3 regions of the Parashewanella tropica genome follow, and region 1 is predicted to be linked to each of the others. Evidence: predicted binding sites of a transcription regulator. Region 1 holds the regulator's gene; each other region holds the start of a gene.

Region 1 (6,368 bases):
AAAAACTAACGGAAAGTCCGCAGGGCTTTGACCATCTACTGGCTGTTGCTGAAAGCAGAAACATTCAGTTTTATGAAAGTACTTTGCCCCTAAACCGGGAGAAATAGAGGGGATGGCCTGTGCAATCATACGGCTTGAGGCATTATTTTTTGCCACAAACGCCGTTTTGATCAGTTCACCAGGATGAACTTCTAGAACATTGGTAGTGGGACCGAAATCCCACTGCATCCCCGGTTGAATATGAGCCATAAACTCAATTCGGACGGTGCGGCTTTTATCAATGACTTGTTGATCATAGGTTTGTGCTGTTGTGGCCGTTTTGCCATTAATCCCCAAGGTATCGCACATAATGTCGTATAAGGGAACCAAGGCAAAACCAAACCCAAACATTCCAAGGCAACCAAGCACCAAGTAGGTGATCAGTTTTTTATTGGATTGGGTTGAGGCCGTCATATCACTTCACCTCTGGCGGTGTGGTGAATGAGTGGTAGGGTGCAGGGCTTGGGATTTCCCATTCCAGTCCCTCAGCGCCATCCCACGGTTTTGCAGGTGCTTTTTCGCCGCCACGACAACATTTGATCACCAATGCCAAGAACAATAGCTGCGATAACCCAAAGGCAAAGCCACCGATAGAAACAATCTCATTCACATTCGCAAACTGAATGTTGTAATCCGGAATACGACGTGGCATACCCGCTAACCCTAAGAAGTGCATCGGGAAGAACAGCACATTCACTGAAATCACTGAACACCAGAAGTGCCATTTAGCTAAAGTCATGGAATACATGTGTCCTGTCCATTTCGGCAGCCAATAATAGGCCGCAGCCATGATGGAGAAGATGGCTCCAGTCACCAGTACATAATGGAAATGGGCTACTACAAAGTAGGTATCATGGTATTGGAAATCTGCAGGCGTCATCGCCAACATCAGGCCAGAGAAACCACCAATGGTAAACAACACCACAAAAGCGACGGCAAATAGCATAGGCGGCTCAAAGGAGAGTGAACCTTTCCACATGGTGGCAACCCAGTTAAAGACTTTCACCCCAGTAGGCACTGCAATCAACATGGTGCAGTACATAAAGAACAGCAACGCGACTTTCGGCATCCCTGTGGTGAACATGTGATGCGCCCAAACCACAAAAGATAAAATCGCAATACTGGCTACGGCGTACACCATTGAGGAATAACCAAACAGTTTTTTACGGCTGAAGGCTGGAATGATGGCTGAGACAATACCGAAAGCCGGTAGGATCATGATGTATACTTCGGGGTGACCAAAGAACCAGAAAATATGCTGGAACATTACTGGGTCACCACCGCCTGCGGCATCAAAGAAGCTGGTACCAAAGAATTTATCCGTCAGTACCATGGTCACTGCGCCTGCCAATACTGGCATAACCGCGATTAACAGGAATGCGGTTACCAACCAAGTCCAAACGAATAATGGCATTTTCATCCATGTCATGCCTGGAGCACGCAGGTTGAAAATGGTCACAATCACGTTAATGGCACCCATGATGGAGCTGATCCCCATGATGTGGATGGCAAACACAAATAATGCGGTACTGTCACCACTGTATTTGGTGGAAAGTGGGGCGTAGAAGGTCCAGCCGAAATCGGGGCCGCCTCCTTCCATAAACAGTGAACTCAGTAAGATCAAAAACGCAAAGGGTAAGATCCAAAAACTCCAGTTATTCATTCTAGGCAGCGCCATATCGGGTGCGCCAATCATCATGGGAACAAGCCAGTTCGCCAGTCCTGTAAAGGCAGGCATCACTGCCCCAAATACCATGATAAGGCCATGAACTGTGGTCATTTGGTTAAAAAAGTGTGGATCGACCAATTGAAGGCCCGGTTCAAATAATTCGGCTCGAATCACCATCGCCATCGCGCCGCCAATAAAGAACATGGTTAAACTGAACCACAGATAGAGAGTACCGATGTCTTTATGATTAGTGGTTAATATCCAGCGCATTAAGCCTTTTGGTGGATGACCATGATCATTATGAGCCGTTTCTTCATGAACCGCCTCAACGGCTTCATTGGTTTGAGGGTTTGCTGTAGTCATTGTTATCCCTTACTTTTCAACTTTTTCAACATCAGCAGCTTGCACCGCATCACCCACGTTGTTACCCCAAGCATTACGCTCGTAGGTGACAACAGCCGCAATTTCTTCAGCAGTCAGCTGTTTACCAAAAGGCGGCATGGCACTGCCGGGCCAACCAAATTTCACAATATGTATGTGCTTTTCTGCTGGACCTAAGACATATTCAGCGCCCTTTAATGCGGGGAATACCCCTGGAATACCTAAGCCTGTTGGCTGGTGGCATGCCGCACAGTGGGCGAGAAATATTTTTTCGCCTTTTTTGTAGAGTTCGTCTTTAGTGAGGGTTTTAGATAAAGCCGCTTTCGCTTTTGCTGCGGCTTGGAGTTGCGCTTGCTTTTGCGAGGCCAGCCATGTATCAAATTCTGGCCCTTCAACGGCTTTCACTACAATAGGCATAAAACCGTGGTCTTTACCGCATAATTCGGTACATTGACCTCGGTAAGTCCCCGGTTTGTCGATTCTAGCCCAAGCTTCATTGATAAAACCGGGAATAGCATCTTTTTTCACCGCAAACGCAGGCATCCACCACGAGTGGATCACATCGTCAGAGGTCATTAAGAAACGAATTTTACGGTCTGTGGGGAGAACTAATGGCTTATCGACTTCAAGTAAGTAGTGTTCTTGCTTGGCTTGCTTATTTTCGATTTGATCTCTGGGGGTGGCAAGGACACTGTAAAAGCCCACGCCTTTATCAAAATAGTCGTAATGCCATTTCCACTGTGAGCCAGTGATTTTAATCGTGAGGTCGGAGTTACTGGGATCCTCCATCGCCAATAAGGTTTTGGTTGCAGGGATCGCCATGGCAATCAAAATCACAAATGGAATGATGGTCCATAAGATTTCGACTTTGGTACTTTCATGGAAATTGGCGGCAACAGCGCCTTTGGATTTGCGATGCATGATCATGGCGTAGATCATCACGCCAAAGACAATCACCCCGATAACGCAGCAGATATAAAAAATAGTCATGTGCAGGTGATAAACTTCGTGGCTTATCCCTGTCACCCCTTGGGTCATATTCAGGCGCATCGACTCGGCCCAAACTGGCTGCACCATCAGTGCGCCCAACAAACAATACAACACTCGCTTCACTTGACGTCTCCTTTGCTAAACAAAGAAGAGTTACACAGTATCCCACAGCCCTATGCGAACTCTCCGGTTCCCAAAAGCTTGATGATATCTAAGAGCGTAGTGGTTAATTTCCAACAACTCCGAGGTGAGACGATATGACGTGTCTATTCCGGTACGACAATGGTAATGCTATTTCATACTGCTTTGGTGTTTCCACTTTGGCGCTTAACAGCGAATCAAATAGTACGACAGCTTTTCACTGGGACATTTCAACCTAATTCAGCGGATTTAATTTTCTGCCTTACTTTAAGCAAAGCATTCATATTGAATTTTGCTAGGTTTTTATGTCTTTCTTTTAATTAAAACAATTAAATGATAATAAATTGTTAATTTATTATTCAGGTTACCATACTTGGTGCTTACCGATTGATCAAGTTAAGGTTTTTGAAATTTTGCTTAAATTCAGACTAGAAGTGATGAAAAAATAATTGCAGTGACAATGAGAAATAGAAACTATGGAATGTTAGGAAGTCGCTGATAGGTTTATCTCTATAAAGAAGAGCTGCTGCTTCTCAGGCAAAGGTCATTAACTTCAGACCGATGCCGTAATAATTGAAGTTCGCCTCAAATACTACAGAAACCTTAGTGCGCGTAAGCCGTCATGGTTGACGTTTTGTGCATAGAGCTTGATATATCGGCTTCAGTTTCGAAAATAATGCCCATGGCGCGAGCACTTTTAGTGATCAACTGTAAGCGGCGCTTATCTTTCATGTCTAAGCTTGAGGTCCAACAAATCGCGGCGCTGCTGGTGCCTGAAGTCAGTGCCTTCTCCATTGCCCATAAGGTTTCGACTTCGTCTTTGGTATGAACCAAGAGTACTTTGTTTATGGCTATCCCTGCTTTTGCCAAAATCGTTTTGTAGTCATTGCTAGGCGGATTGATCAGTACTATCCAGCGCCCTTGATGGCTCAACTGAGCCAGTTGTGGACTAAGGGTTTGAAGTTCAGTGAGCCCATAAGACTGAGTTTGCACAGTGTTAATGGCTTGAGGCTGCCAAACATTATCACTTTGCCAAAGTCCAGGATGGTGTTGTGTTCCTATTGATTGCATACTCATAACCATTCTCCATTGCGTATCACACCGACTGCTAAACCTTCGATTTCACACTGCTCATAGGTTAAATCAACTTCTATAGGGGCATACTCTTCATTTTCTGCATGTAGGTAAACGACATTTCCCTTTTGTTCAAAACGCTTAACAGTCACTTCGTCTTCTAAGCGCGCTACAACGACTTGTCCATTGTTGGCTTGTTGCTGCTTATGTACCGCTAATAAGTCACCTTCTAAGATACCAATGTCTTTCATGCTGTCACCACGAACTCGCAGTAAAAAGTCGGCAGCAGGTTTAAATAGATGAGCATCAACTTGATAATGCTGCTCAACATGTTCTTGAGCGAGAATAGGCGCACCAGCGGCGACTTGACCAATTAAAGGTAGCCCTGTTTCTTGTTCAGTAACTTCTTGTGTTAGACGAATACCACGTGACGTTCCCGGCATGATCTCAATGTAACCCTTTTTGGCTAGGGCTTTTAAATGCTCTTCGGCAGCATTGGCACTTCGGAATCCAAGGCGGCGAGCAATTTCTGCGCGTGTCGGTGGCATGCCCGTTTCGGAAATATTACTTTTGATCAGCTCTAAAATTTCAGCTTGTCTTGGAGTCAGTGGTCTCATCGTAATGCCTGTTTGTCTATACAGTGTTACTGGTATTATATACAGTAATTACTGTAGCGCAAGAGTTAATCAATTAAGCATGGAACTCAAGAAGTTAAAATTTAACCGCTACAATCTAGCTCATTGTTTTTTATTGACTTAAAAACCTTGCGTTTTAAGTAGACATACCTCAATGTCGTTGATTGTTCTATATGTATTATTTATCATATTTAATGCTGTATCTTATAAAAATAAACATATATGGACATTGATAATGAAAACAAAACTGACTCCCACAGTGGTGGCAAGTTCTTTGTCACTGATTTTTGGTTCTCAATTGGCACTTGCAAATACGCCTACCGACAATCAATCTAATGAAGATGTTGAAAAAATCATCGTTACTGGGCTTCGTTCTAGTATCGTAAGTTCGATTTCACAGAAGAAAGATTCAAGTGAAGTGTCGGATGTGATCACCGCAGAAGACATTGGTAAATTCCCTGACATTAACGTTGCAGAGTCTTTGCAGCGTATTCCTGGGATTCAAATCACCCGTTCTCGTGGTGAAGCCTCTGGCATTGCCATTCGTGGTTTGGATGAAGTGGCAACCTTACTGAACGGCCGTAACTACTTTGGTGGTTCTTCGGATGTGAGTATCAACCGTTTCGCCAGCTTTGAAGATATTCCTGCTGAGCTGGTGGGCTCGGTGAAAGTGTATAAATCCATTTCAGCGGATTTGATTGAGGGCGGTATTGGTGGCGTAGTGGATATTCAACGTACTGATGCATTGAGCCTCGATGGTTTTACTTTTGCTGGTAGCGTTAAATCTCATTACAGTGAGCTTTCAAAAAAGTGGTCACCACGCGGCTCGATTGTTACGGGGAATGTTTGGGATTTAGACGGTGAAGATGAAAAGCTGGGGGTGATCCTTGGTGTTTCTTACTTAGAGCGTACCTTCCGTGAAGATCAAGTTCGCGTTTCCAAGTTTTCCAACATTACAGGTGACTTCCCGAGTGGCAAAGCGCCAGAAGGCGCTAAAGCAATTAAGTCTCTGAACTCTTCACCAGCGTGGGGTGATCGTGAGCGTAAAGTGTATTCCCTTGGTGTGGATTACGCGTTAGATGCTGATACCAAGTTTTATTTTGATGGTGGTTACACCGATTATACCTCTGTGCAAAAGCGTCAAGAGTATGTATGGGGTTTTAACGCTGCCAACATTATTGATGCCGACTTTACAGGCGTGAATGCTAAAAAGCCTTATGCAAAGAGCGTTAAGTTCAGTGATATGACGTTTGATGTACTGAGCATGATTGATGATCGTTATACCAAAACCTATGATGCCGCTGTCGGATTTGAAACCAAGTTTGATAATTGGGCGATCAGCACAGAAGCAAGTTATATCGATACCGACAATGAAACGGCGTTTCGTAACTCAAGGATCCGTGATAACTGGGACAAATTACCAGTAACCGTTAATCAAG
Region 2 (6,368 bases), 540 kb from region 1:
GCGTGGACTGGCAAAACAACAAGAAAATCAGCAGCGCCAAGCGATTGCCGACTGGAAACAAGCCATCAGCGTAAATCCTAATTACAGTTGGGCTAAATTTCTGTTAAGCCAAAATCAATAATGAGCGGCATTTTCCTCTTCAGTTCATTACAACACGCTTCATCTTGAACATGGATAAGGAGTAATCATGTGAACACCAACAGAAACGCACATCCATGTGCTGACGGCCGTGACTTCCTGTCACGGACGGTTGGTTTATCACACAATTACTCCTATCTGAATTTATTGACCATATCTTTAATTCTTGTATTAGAAATAATAAGGAAAAATAATGGCTTGGATAGTATTAGTATTCGCTGCAATAATGGAGGTGGTTTGGGCAATCTCATTAAAATACTCAGAGGGATTTACCAAACTGTGGCCAAGTGTCAGCTTTTTTGTTTCCGCATGGATAAGCTTTGCTTGCCTTTCTTACGCCTTAAAAACCATCCCCATGGGAAATGCCTATGCAGTGTGGACGGGCTTTGGCGCCGTTGGGATCACAATAGCGGGGATCATCTTATTTAACGAGAGTATTTCGATGACTCGTGTTATCTGTATTTTACTTATCGTCGTTGGCATTATTGGCTTAAAGCTCAGCTCAAACTAAAAATAGCCCTTAGAACGGAACTCGGCATGATAAAAATGAATTTCCTCAACACTGAAAAGACCAAAGACAAATTTGCGTGGCTATATCTGTGTAATCTGGTCTTTTATTTTATTCCGATGTTTATCAATCAAAGAGGACTGTCTGACACTATCATTAGCCTTGCTATTGTCGTTATATTTATATTCGTCTATTTCCAAGCCTACCGATGTAAAGCAGAGCACGTCCATTTTCCGATTTTTGGAATGCTTTCACTCGCTATTCTCGCAACCCCATTTAACTACGGGTCAATGGCCTTATTTTCCTTTGTTGGCTTTTTCTGCGGTTTTCACTATTCAATAAAGCGCTTAGCCATCATCACCCCTATCATGCTTATACTGCTATTCGTGTTAAATGATTGGCTATTTCCCAATTACTACTTTTTTGGCTATTCATCTGCCATCTATTTAGGGCTCACTTTAGTCGGTTATGCTTCAGGTCAAAAAGAACTGGCTAATCGACAAAAGCAGCAATCAGCCGAAGAAATCAAAACCCTCGCCACCATCGTTGAGCGAGAACGGATCGCCAGAGACTTACACGACCTAATTGGTCATAGTCTGTCTTCCATCTCACTTAAAGCTGAATTAGTGCAAGCGCTTATTCAACAAAACCGACTTGAAGAAGCACTGCAGCACCTAAGTGAGTTAGCCGAGATCTCCAGAAATGGACTGAGCGAAATACGTGAAACTGTATCAGATTATAAAAGCAAAGGATTGGCCAAAACCGTTACCGATTTATGTAAACGATTACGAGAAAAATCATTAGTGGTGTCTCTAACGGGTGATATCCCAAGTCAGCTACCTGCTCGCGAAGAAAGCCAGTTAAGCCTGATTTTAACGGAACTAGGCAATAACATTTTGCGCCACAGTCAGGCCGGTGAATGTGAAATTAGCTTTGAACACACACAAACATCACTTATCGTAACTGTTATGGATAATGGACATTGTGAGTCTATTTCAGAAGGCAATGGTATAACTGGAATACGTGAACGTGTTAAAGCTCTGAACGGGGAATTCACTTACCAAACGACGCCAAACTGTATTTTTACAATCAATCTTAAATTAGAAAACTAAATTAGGTTTATAAATATCAATTTCATCCGATGTTTCTGGAGGGCAATAGTGTGATAAGGCAACCGTCCGTGACAGGATGTCACGGTCGTCAGCACATGGACGTGCGTTTCTGTTGACGTTCACACTATTGTCCAACTCCAATTTAGATGATGCATTTTTCTAAGGAAGAACAATGATCCGAATTTTGCTTGCCGAAGATCAATCCATGGTACGAGGCGCACTTGCCGCTCTTCTCTCTATTAAAGGCAATTATGAGATAACCGAAGCTAAGGATGGTGATGAAGCGTTAGCATTTTTGAAAAGCCAAGAGTTCGATTTACTGCTCACCGATATCGAAATGCCTGGTCGAACTGGACTCGAATTAGCTACATGGGTGCAAGAACAACAAAGTAAGATCAAAGTCATCATCCTTACGACTTTTGGGCGCAGCGGCTACATTAAGCGCGCTTTAGAGGCTGGAGTAGATGGCTTTTTATTAAAAGATGCACCAACGGATGAGCTACAACATGCCATAGAACAAATCATGAATGGCCGACGAATTATCGATCCTGAATTGGCGATGATGGCCATCGGTGAGCAAGATCCCCTTAACGATAAAGAGCGTCGAGCTTTACGTTTAGCCGCTGATGGAAAGTCCACCGCAGAAATTGCAAATAGCCTCTTTATTGCCGAAGGCACAGTGAGAAACTATTTATCCGAAGCGATAAACAAACTTAACGCCAGTAACCGCATCGATGCAGCTCGAATTGCTAAGCAGAAAGGTTGGTTGTGAATCATCTTTTGTTTAGGCAGCAGAAAGGAAGTAATAGTATGAACGACAACAGAAGCGCACGTCCATGTGCTGACGACCGTGACATCCTGTCACGGACGGTTGTCTTACCATACTATTACTTCCAACTGTCTTGATTCAGTATTTTATGATTCAAAAATTGAGTTAGTTGTAATAAATAACGACTTTGATAGTATATGTATAAATTCACAGTACTTTAGGTCGCTACCACTTGCTGCAATTGGAACAGGTGCCTATCACCGAATTAAAAGGTGTGGCAAAAAAAGTCGCTGAAAAACTCGAAAAACTGAGCATTCGCACGGTTCAAGATCTGCTGTTCCATCTTCCACTGCGCTATGAAGATCGCACTCGCGTCTATCAAATTGCGGATTTACTGCCTGGACAATACGGCACCATCGTCGGTGAAATCCAATCAACACAGATAATCCACGGTCGTAAACGTATGCTGACTTGCACACTCAGAGACGCAAGCGGCGTGATCACCCTACGCTTTTTTAATTTTTCCGCCGCGCAGCGAAACGGTATGCAAAATGGTCGCTTGATGAAAGCCTATGGTGAAATAAAAGCGGGTAAACATCATGCGGAGATCATTCACCCTGACTATAAAGTAATTGCTCCCGATCAGCCGATCGAAATGGATGCCAGCTTAACACCCATCTACCCAAGTACCGAAGGACTAAAGCAAACCAGTTGGATCAAGCTGACAGAACAAGCCTTAAGCATGTTAAGTCAAGGTGGATTAACAGAGTTACTCCCTGAGCGCTTACGCCCCAATAACCTACCATTGGCTGAAGCGATTCGGGTTCTTCACCGTCCAGATAATACGGTGTCACTTGAAGAGTTAGAATTAGGGCAACACCCTGCTCAGCAACGATTAGTTCAAGAAGAGCTATTGGCTCACAACCTGAGTATGCTGAAACTTCGCCAGCGCAGTAATCAAGATCCCGCTATTGCGTTACCTGCCACAGGACAATTACTGAATCCGTTTTTAAAAGACTTACCCTTTAAGCCAACGGGGGCGCAACAACGTGTAGTCGCTGAGATCGGCAGCGATCTTGAGCAAAAACATCCGATGATGCGCTTAGTTCAGGGAGATGTAGGATCAGGTAAAACCTTAGTTGCCGCGTTGGCAGCACTGCAAGCCATCGAAAACGGCTATCAAGTGGCATTAATGGCGCCCACTGAATTGCTGGCAGAACAGCACGCTGAAAACTTCGGCCAGTGGTTTGCCCCTCTTGGACTCAAAGTGGGTTGGCTCGCAGGGAAATTAAAAGGTAAAGCCAGAGAACAGTCTTTAGCCGATATTGCCAGTGGTGATGCCCACATCGTCATTGGTACTCATGCGATATTTCAAGAACAAGTGGAGTATAAAAACTTAGCCTTAACCATTATTGATGAGCAACATCGTTTCGGGGTTCATCAACGACTTGGACTACGTGAAAAAGGCATTAAACAAGGATTTTACCCACATCAATTGATCATGACCGCCACCCCCATTCCACGCACCTTGGCAATGACAGCTTATGCGGATTTAGATACCTCTATTATTGATGAGCTCCCACCCGGACGCACACCTGTAGCAACAGTGGCCATTTCCGATCAACGTCGCCAAGAAGTAATCGAACGTGTTCGCCATGCTGCAACTGTCGATAAGCGTCAAACCTATTGGGTTTGCACCTTAATAGATGAATCCGAAGTACTTGAATGTCAAGCCGCTGAAGATACCGCCGAAGAGTTAAAGCAATTATTACCCGAGCTGAAAATTGGTTTAGTTCACGGTCGATTGAAAAGCAAAGATAAGCAAGCCATCATGGATCAGTTTTCCAGTGGTGAATTGGATTTATTAGTGGCAACGACCGTTATTGAGGTTGGCGTAAACGTGCCCAATGCCAGCCTAATGATCATCGAAAATCCAGAGCGCTTAGGCTTAGCTCAATTACATCAATTGCGCGGTCGCGTTGGACGTGGCGCTATCGAAAGCCATTGTGTCATGCTCTACAAATCGCCATTAACCTTAACCGCCAAACAACGTCTTGGCGTATTAAGACAAAGCAACGATGGCTTTGTTATTGCACAGAAGGATTTAGAAATACGCGGTCCAGGCGAAGTGCTCGGCACCAAACAAACCGGACTGGTTGAAATGAAGGTTGCGGATTTAATGCGAGATCAACATCTTGTGCCACAAGTCCAAAAACTAGCAGGGCATCTATTACAACAAGCCCCTGAAAATGTTGATGCCATTATTGAACGTTGGCTCGGAAATAAAGACCAATATATTCAAGCTTAAAAATCTATTGTCACGAGACTGTATTTTGTAACATTGTATGATTTTTAGGGAAACGCATTGACATGCGAAGCAATCTTGCGAAGATATAATCTCATTCGTACTCATTAAGTGGGCGAATGCTAAAACAGAAGTACCAGAAGGAAACCTTATGCAAGCGAATCAAGACGATCGAGTTTCTCAAGCTCCTCAACCTAGAAGCAACCGTAGCTTATTGTTAAGTGCCATTGGCTTGGTAGTCTTAATTGGTGCTTCTGTTTATTACTACCTTGGCGATGAGCCGCAGCCACCTCAGGTAGAACAAGAAGTCACTCAACCAGAAGTTAAAGCGCCAGAGCCATTGCCTGAAACGCCGCTACCTACTGAGCCGATTCCTGAGCCACCAGCACCGAAAGTGGAGCCACAGCCAGAGCCGCAACCTGTAGCTAAAAAGCCTGAACCGCCTAAGCCAGCGCCTTTACCAAGCTTGCAGCAAAGTGATGACTTTTTGTATCACCAAACCATGAATGCCTTCAAAGGATTATCATTAGACAAACAGCTTCTACGAACCAACTTAGCCAGACAATTTGTGGTATTTGTAGATAACTTGGCTTATGGTCAACTGGCCCGTAAAGCCAGCCCATTGGTTGCGCCAAAACAAGCATTCTCTGCGCTTGAAGTGAACAACAAGATTTACTTAGATCCGGATAGCTACCACAGATATGATTTTTACGCTGAGCTGCTATCAGCCATGAATACGGATCAACTGATCAAAACATACCGTTATGTTTTACCACTGCTAAACGATGCGTTTGCAGAGCTTGGCTACGAAAATGACACCTTTACTAAGCGTCTACGTCAAGCCATTCGCGAAATGCTCAAAGCGCCGATTATTGAGCAGCCGATTGAACTGACTTCTATCAGCGTAAACTACAAGTTTAAAGACAAGAAGCTAGAATCACTACCCAATGCGCAAAAACTGATGATCCGTATGGGTCCTGAGAATAGCCGTAAAGTTAAAGCGGCATTAAGAAAATTAGCGGCTGAGCTATAGTCTCAGTCCATTCGTTAAATACAAAAACGCCTCGAATTTATCGAGGCGTTTTCTTTTTTGTTATTTACCAACTACATTCCTTCTTCAAGGCTTTCCTTGAGAGTGATCTCCATATTTTCTTGTTCTTCTTCATTTTTAAAGTGTGGACTTAAATCACCCGAAGGCTCAAAATTTATCTCGCCGCCTTCATAAGTCACAAAGTAATTTAACGTGGCATTATTATTGGATTTTGCATCCGATAATCGCACTTCTAAATCGTGCTCCCCCGTTTGCTTCAAGGTCGTGACGTCCTTTTTCATCGCCCCTGAAATCACATAAAAATTCTCATCATCGCGGTACATGATTACACTCATACCCATAACGTTCTCCTTTACCGTTAGGTATACCAACTTACAAACAAGTGTAAGCTGGTGTATGACATCATGAATAAGTGTAGACCAAATATGACCGTTCTATTTCAACAGTGGAGCAAGCTGACGATAAGTAATACTGCGCCATAGCCA
Region 3 (6,368 bases), 1.6 Mb from region 1:
GACTCGGGAGTCGGCGCCGAAAGAGCAAAAAATGTATCGTTTTCATAATAAGTTAGAGTCATAGGTGTCAGTCGCTACGGTTAAGTGGAAAACAATTAACAACCGAGGAATAAGGTAACTTTCCTAAGCGCACATGAACCTGATTAATCCCTCCATCATCCTAATTGTACTTTCAAAGGCAAGTTCGCTTCATAATTCATCCTATATTCACCTTAAGTTAACTATCCCTGCGTTACACTCAACTAAGCGAAATCAAAAAAAGTGTAAAGATTATGTCTGCATCTGCTGCAGTAACGGGAAGTGCAACCGACATACAGGCCCCACAACCCGAACAAATGCAAAGAAATGATAAAGAAGAGTATGAAGAATTGTGTGGCTATAAAATTAAGCAGCCTAAGCTCTTCAGTATTGGCGTTGGAACAGGAATTACCGCCCTTTTTTGCTGTTGTATGGCAAAAAACCCATTGTGTTGGGCTGGTGGCTTAGCTGCTGCTATTGTCTCAGGAACAGCATTTGAAGGTGCAAGACATGCCGATACACCTAAATCAGTAGAGCACTTTCATAATCAAACTGAGCCTGCCCCCTCAAATGCAAGCACAGAAACTAAGCCAACTCCTCTCGAAAACGAGAAATCTAACTAACCTTTCTTGCATATAGAAACATATCTATTGCTTGTAACTGATTTGCTTGAGGAGGCATCATTTTTCGCTTCACTTCAATCAGTTCCAATCCATTGGATTGAAGCTGAGCGAAGCAAAACGGATAAGAATGATAGTGTATATAAACTTGATCTCCAGTTGAAGATGTTTGGTAGCCATTATCAAAAGAACTGCCTTCCATAGTGCTAAAGTACAAAATACCATTAGGATTAAGTAAACCTGAGATATCTGAAATTAATTTAGCAACATCTTCTTCATCTAAATACGGCGCATTAAAGCCACAAATAATCGCATCAAACTTTTGATCAATTTTGCTGATTTCACGAGAATCAAGAACTTCAAAACTCCCGTTTTCAACATTTCCTGTTGCGAGTTCAATCATGGCAGATGATAAGTCAGTGCCATGAATTTGATAGTCTGGACGCTTCTTTAGTAAATAACTTGAAATATTGGCAGGACCACAGCCAATATCTAAAATTTTTGCATTTGGGGTTGTGACTAAATCACAAATGGCATCATAAGTATCAAAGTAATGTTCAAAATCCATGTATTTATCTTGATATTGCTTAGCCAGTTTATTAAATGTGGCCACTGAGGTTTGATACTTATCCATTAATGTCATTTCGTCCCATCAGGATTCTGAAAAGGCGTTTTTATACCAAGGTGTATGCCTTCATACAATATCAATTGTTGTTAACTTGATCTTTTTGCTTTTCGAGGAGTGTTTTTCTTTCTGTAAAAACGCTTTTTACTTTGTGTTGATTTGATCCCTTGAAGTGCTGTAGGTAATTGCTGACTCGCAATTTCAATCAGCTGATGTAATTGCTGTTGCATCGGAAGCATAAAATCTTGATAGCGCGTTTCTTTACGACTTATTGCTTCCAAGCTGGACTCCCACAACGCAGTCATATCAGGTTGGCTTACGTTATCAGGTAAGCTTTTTATCAGTCCTGTTCCAGCTTCAGTTGCAAGAATGGATTTCCCCTGTCTTTTCAGAAAACCACGCTTAAACAATAATTCAATAATGCCCGCACGTGTGGCCTCAGTTCCCAAACCATCGGTTTCTTTTAGTACTTTTTTAATTTCAGGGTCTTTTACAAAACGGTTAATACCCGTCATAGCCGATAATAACGTTGCATCGGTAAAGTGTTTAGGAGGCTGAGTTTGTCTTTCAAGCAGCTCACCATGCGAGCAAGTCAATCTCTGGCCTAAAGCAAGAGGAGGAAGTAACTGGGTTTCCGTTTTATCTAGTGAATTTTCTTTTGCTGAGGACTTGAATAAACTTTTCCAACCTAAGGATTTTTCAGTTTTACTTTTACAATTGAATTTACCACCAGCAATAGTCACTTCTACTTGGGTTTCTTGATATAAATATGCTGGATAAAATTGTGCCAAGTATTGCCTTGCTATTTGCTGATACACCTTGCTTTCATTCGCTGATAACTTAGTTAAATCAACTCGTTTTTCTGTTGGGATAATGGCATGGTGAGCATCGACTTTACTATCGTTCCACACCTTTGACTTTAAGCTTGTATTAGGCTGAGGAATATTTGCAACTAGCTCAGAAGCATTAGAAATTACAGCTGCCACAACTTTGGGCGCCAGTTGTAATTGCTCTTTGGGAAGATAACGACTGTCTGATCTTGGGTACGTAATTAACTTGTGCTTTTCATATAAACTCTGACAGATAGAAAGTACATCTTGAGCCGACATTGCAAACCGTTTAGCGCAATCAATTTGCAAACTCGATAAGTTATAAGTTAAAGGCGGATTTTGTTTTTTGTCTTTTGTTTCCAGTTTGGTAATTTCTGCTACTTGGTTACCGATGCGGTTCACAACATTTTCAGCCAACCCTTTAGCCAACACCCTGCCTTCTTCATCCATATAAGGCTGACAAGCTTCACTTGGTTGCCATTTAGCTACAAACCCTTCATTTTGTTCTGTCAATAAATGCGCTAACACTTCATAAAATGGCTTTGATTGAAATTGTTGAATTTGCTCATCACGCCTGACGACTAATCCAAGTAAGGGGGTTTGCACTCGACCTACAGACAACACCCCATCATAGCCCACTTTTTTTCCCTGAATGGTATACGCACGAGTCAAATTAATACCATATAACCAATCAGCTCGACTTCTGGCTAATGCTGATGTTGCTAATGGAATAAACTCACGGTTACTTCTTAAATTGTTTAACGCACGCTTTACTGCAGCAGGATTTAAATCACTGATCAATAAACGTTGAACATGGTTGAGTTTGGTTCCTGATACACCTAAATGAGAAATGACTTCATCAACCAGCAACTGCCCTTCACGATCTGGGTCACCCGCATTCACAATTTGAGTTGATTGTTTAACCAGCTTTCTTAGTGTCGTTAATTGCTTGCGAGTTTTAGGCTTAGGTTTAAGCTGCCACTTTTCAGGGATGATGGGTAAATGTTCTAATTTCCAACTTTTATATTTTTCATCGTAAGCATCTGGCTCAGCCGTTTCTAGCAAATGTCCAATGCACCAAGAGACACAATCACCATTGGCAAGTTCAATATAACCGTCATGTTTTTTATGTGGTTTAGGTAACACATCGGCAATAGCTCGACCCAAACTCGGTTTCTCGGCAATATAAAGTAGCATTCAAACAAGACACTGGATAAATTTACAGTAACTATAAATAGTTAAATCCTAATGTGCAACTGTAAGAAAACCAACTCAATTGTCTTCTTTAAAAATTTATACTCTTGGTTACTCCAACCGTCATAAAAAGTAACAGTAAAAGATTGAAAATTAGTCGCTTAAGATTAAAGTTTGCGTTATAACAATCATCGCCACGACTAAATTAGGTTAAGGAACAAATAATGAAATCACAATCAACACTTGCAGCAGTGATTCTGACAGGAATGCTAGGCCTAAGCGGAGTATCGGTTTCAGCTTATGCCCACGATGATCATAAGCAAGCGAAACAAATGCCAACGACACTACAATACGATGATCAATATCGCACTGCCAAAGAAAAAGCCAGAGACAAATACCGTCACCCTAAAGCTACCTTGGATTTCTTTGGAGTCAAACCTAGCGATACCGTTGTTGAAATCTGGCCTGGTGGCGGTTGGTACTCCAATATTCTTGCTCCTGCTCTAAAAGGTTCTGGCGAATTTATTGCGGCACACTTTCCTACCGATTCAGCTCGAAAATATTACCGAACCAGCCGTGCAAAGTATGACGTGAAGTTTAAGGATCACCCTGAACGTTATGGTTATATCAGTGTTACTGATTTCATGCCACCCGCTCATTCTGTAATGGCGCCAGATGAGAGTGCTGACGTCGTATTAACCTTCCGTAATGTTCACAACTGGATTGCTAATGATAATGAAGTCCAAGTGTTTACAGCCGCCTATAAAGCTTTAAAACCAGGTGGAATTTTGGGAGTTGTAGAACATAGAGCGAAACCAAACACAACTCGAGAGGAAATGATCGAGTCTGGCTATGTTACTGAAAAATTTGTTAAAGACTTAGCCGAAAAAACCGGCTTTAAACTCATCGCCAGTAGCGAAGTGAATGCCAACCCCAAAGACACCAAAGATTATCCTGCTGGTGTTTGGACACTACCACCTAGCCTAAAATTTAAAGAGCAAAATAAAGACAAGTATCTAGCGATTGGTGAAAGTGATCGGATGACATTGAAATTCATAAAACCAAAGAAATAATTTTCTTATAGGGGGAAAACAATCTCCCCCTTTTCTTTTACTTTTCGAGCAGTTACTTTCTAATTAATTCATAGTAAAAAGCCACTTTTTACAACCAAGCTACCCCACACTTTCAACCGCGCCACAACATCTTAATTAAAAAAATTTCACATTTTTTTTCATGGTCTATATTTAAGTTCGTGTGTTGAAAACTTCAGCACTAAATCTCCCGTTAATTTGAATGAGTGGTAAGCAGATGCGTAGTATGAGTTCTGTTATTCTAGAAAACGAGACAAAAGAGCTTAGTAAGTACAGTAAATTTTTAAGAAAAATTGCTTGGCTTGTAGAAATCATCGTTGTCTTCATTGGTCTCACGATTTCCATTTCTTTGGTTTTAAGTATTGATAGTTACACCAGTGGCTTCATACTTGCTGCACCTTTCGTAATGGTATCAATGATTGAATTAACAAAAATTCCATTTGTCGTTGGTTTTTGGAATTCAAGAAAATCCTTCCCACTCTATTTGGTTATGATTGCACTATTATGTGTTATCACCTTTGAAACCTTACTTAGTGGTTTTGAGCGCGCCTTTGCATCCATCAACCAAAAAATCAATTTGAATGAAATTGAGATTGCGAAGGTTGAAAACCAAATGCAAAGAAACGAGGAAAACATTCAAATTGCTCTTCAAGAATACGAAGAGAAAATGACAAACCTCAACACCAAAAAGACAGATGTAAATACTAAATATCAAGCACGTCACACCGCTGTTGTTCGCGAAAATCAGCGCCTTTCTAAAAATGTTCCGGCTTTAAGAACTCAGCTAGGTAAATTACGGGAAGAATTAATTGCTCTGAAAATTGAAAAATCAGCACTACTAAAAGAGTTGTCTGAGAAAAAAGAAGAGCGTTTTAAAAAGAGTATTGAACGAGCTGACAACTCAACTGGCTTAGTTGAAAAAGAGCGAGGTCGCTTGCTTGATCAATTAAACTCTCTCAAAGAAGAAAAGAAGCAAGCATTGGATGATGCCAGCTTTTTAACCTCTGGTTCTGTTGAAAAGCGCTATGATGAAAAAATTCGTTATGTTGAAAATCAGTTAAGCAATATTAATGATAAAACCATCACTGGTGAGGGGCCTAAGACTAATTTAGAGTCCGTTGAATTTCTTGATGGCTATTACGCTGATTTACTTAAGCTAAAAGACGATTTAATTAACCAAAAGCAAGCCGAAGTTAACTCTGTTGAAGCTGCCTATAAGCAAGCAGCCAATGCCAGCTATAGAAGCCTTGCAAATAAGCGAGCAAGATTAAACAAAGCACAAAATAATGAAATTTCAGCCTTAGATTCAAAAGCTGATGCAGTAGAGCAAGAGTTCGCCAATGAAAAGGAACTGATCAAAAAGATCAAACAAGACAATTCTGCCCTAATGTTTGAAATACGTCAGTTAGAGGTTGCGACTAATACTATGGCACTTTCAAATCAGGTATATCGAATGGCTTCTTATGTAGACAATGTTGATCACTACAAAGAAATTAAGAAAGAAACCTTAACACTCGTTGGTGTATTGTGGTTTGGTACCTTAGCTTTCATTGGTTCCATAACTGGTATCGCACTTACCCTTTCAGGTTTGCACCTTCATGGCATAGCTCTTAAGCGTAATGTTGCCCAATCTGAAGCACGAGAAAGGGAAGAAGCAATAGCCTCGGAAAAATCAGCGACTAAAGCCGAAGCTAACCAGCAAGAAACTGCCAGTGAAGAAGTAGCTAAAGCCAACGATAACGATATTGAAAAAAGCTGACCAAATTAGCTTGAATTAAAAAACCTTATCAATTTTCCCTAAAAGCCACTGTATTCACAGTGGTTTTTCATTTTCAGATTAAAAAACAAATTTTAATAACTAATCGCTATATAGAAGAAGAATTTATAATTTATGAATTACTTCAAATACTTCTAGTATTCATATTCCCCAAACAGGTAACGGAATAATCATGGCTAATATATACGAAGATAACTCGCAAACAATAGGTAA

The links. The regulator LexA, encoded in region 1, represses DNA repair genes until DNA is damaged. The targets are predictions, from matches to a motif close to TACTGTATNNNNATACAGTA.
Region 2: a site for LexA is predicted at 2,723-2,742, ahead of recG (ATP-dependent DNA helicase RecG). Genes of this name have one in related genera too.
Region 3: a site for LexA is predicted at 3,301-3,320, ahead of E2H97_RS06420 (DNA topoisomerase III). Genes of this name have one in related genera too.

What each region holds. Positions count from the first base shown of each region.
Region 1 covers NZ_CP037951.1:4,098,087-4,104,454, reverse strand. The annotation lists gene E2H97_RS18225 (cytochrome c oxidase assembly protein) at 1-453, opposite strand, end outside; gene ctaD (cytochrome c oxidase subunit I) at 455-2,071, opposite strand; partial or broken gene coxB (cytochrome c oxidase subunit II) at 2,093-3,202, opposite strand; gene E2H97_RS18210 (cell division inhibitor SulA) at 3,824-4,297, opposite strand; gene lexA (transcriptional repressor LexA) at 4,294-4,911, opposite strand; gene E2H97_RS18200 (TonB-dependent receptor) at 5,165-6,368, shown strand, end outside.
Region 2 covers NZ_CP037951.1:414,399-420,766, reverse strand. The annotation lists gene E2H97_RS01780 (tetratricopeptide repeat protein) at 1-121, shown strand, start outside; gene E2H97_RS01775 (DMT family transporter) at 332-649, shown strand; gene E2H97_RS01770 (sensor histidine kinase) at 676-1,758, shown strand; gene E2H97_RS01765 (response regulator transcription factor) at 1,934-2,530, shown strand; gene recG (ATP-dependent DNA helicase RecG) at 2,760-4,835, shown strand; gene E2H97_RS19045 (DUF3014 domain-containing protein) at 4,984-5,865, shown strand; gene E2H97_RS01750 (hypothetical protein) at 5,937-6,224, opposite strand; gene E2H97_RS01745 (DUF418 domain-containing protein) at 6,318-6,368, opposite strand, start outside.
Region 3 covers NZ_CP037951.1:1,503,465-1,509,832, reverse strand. The annotation lists gene E2H97_RS06435 (hypothetical protein) at 1-64, shown strand, start outside; gene E2H97_RS06430 (hypothetical protein) at 273-641, shown strand; gene E2H97_RS06425 (class I SAM-dependent methyltransferase) at 634-1,281, opposite strand; gene E2H97_RS06420 (DNA topoisomerase III) at 1,353-3,290, opposite strand; gene E2H97_RS06415 (class I SAM-dependent methyltransferase) at 3,512-4,360, shown strand; gene E2H97_RS06410 (hypothetical protein) at 4,605-6,137, shown strand; gene cysK (cysteine synthase A) at 6,328-6,368, shown strand, end outside.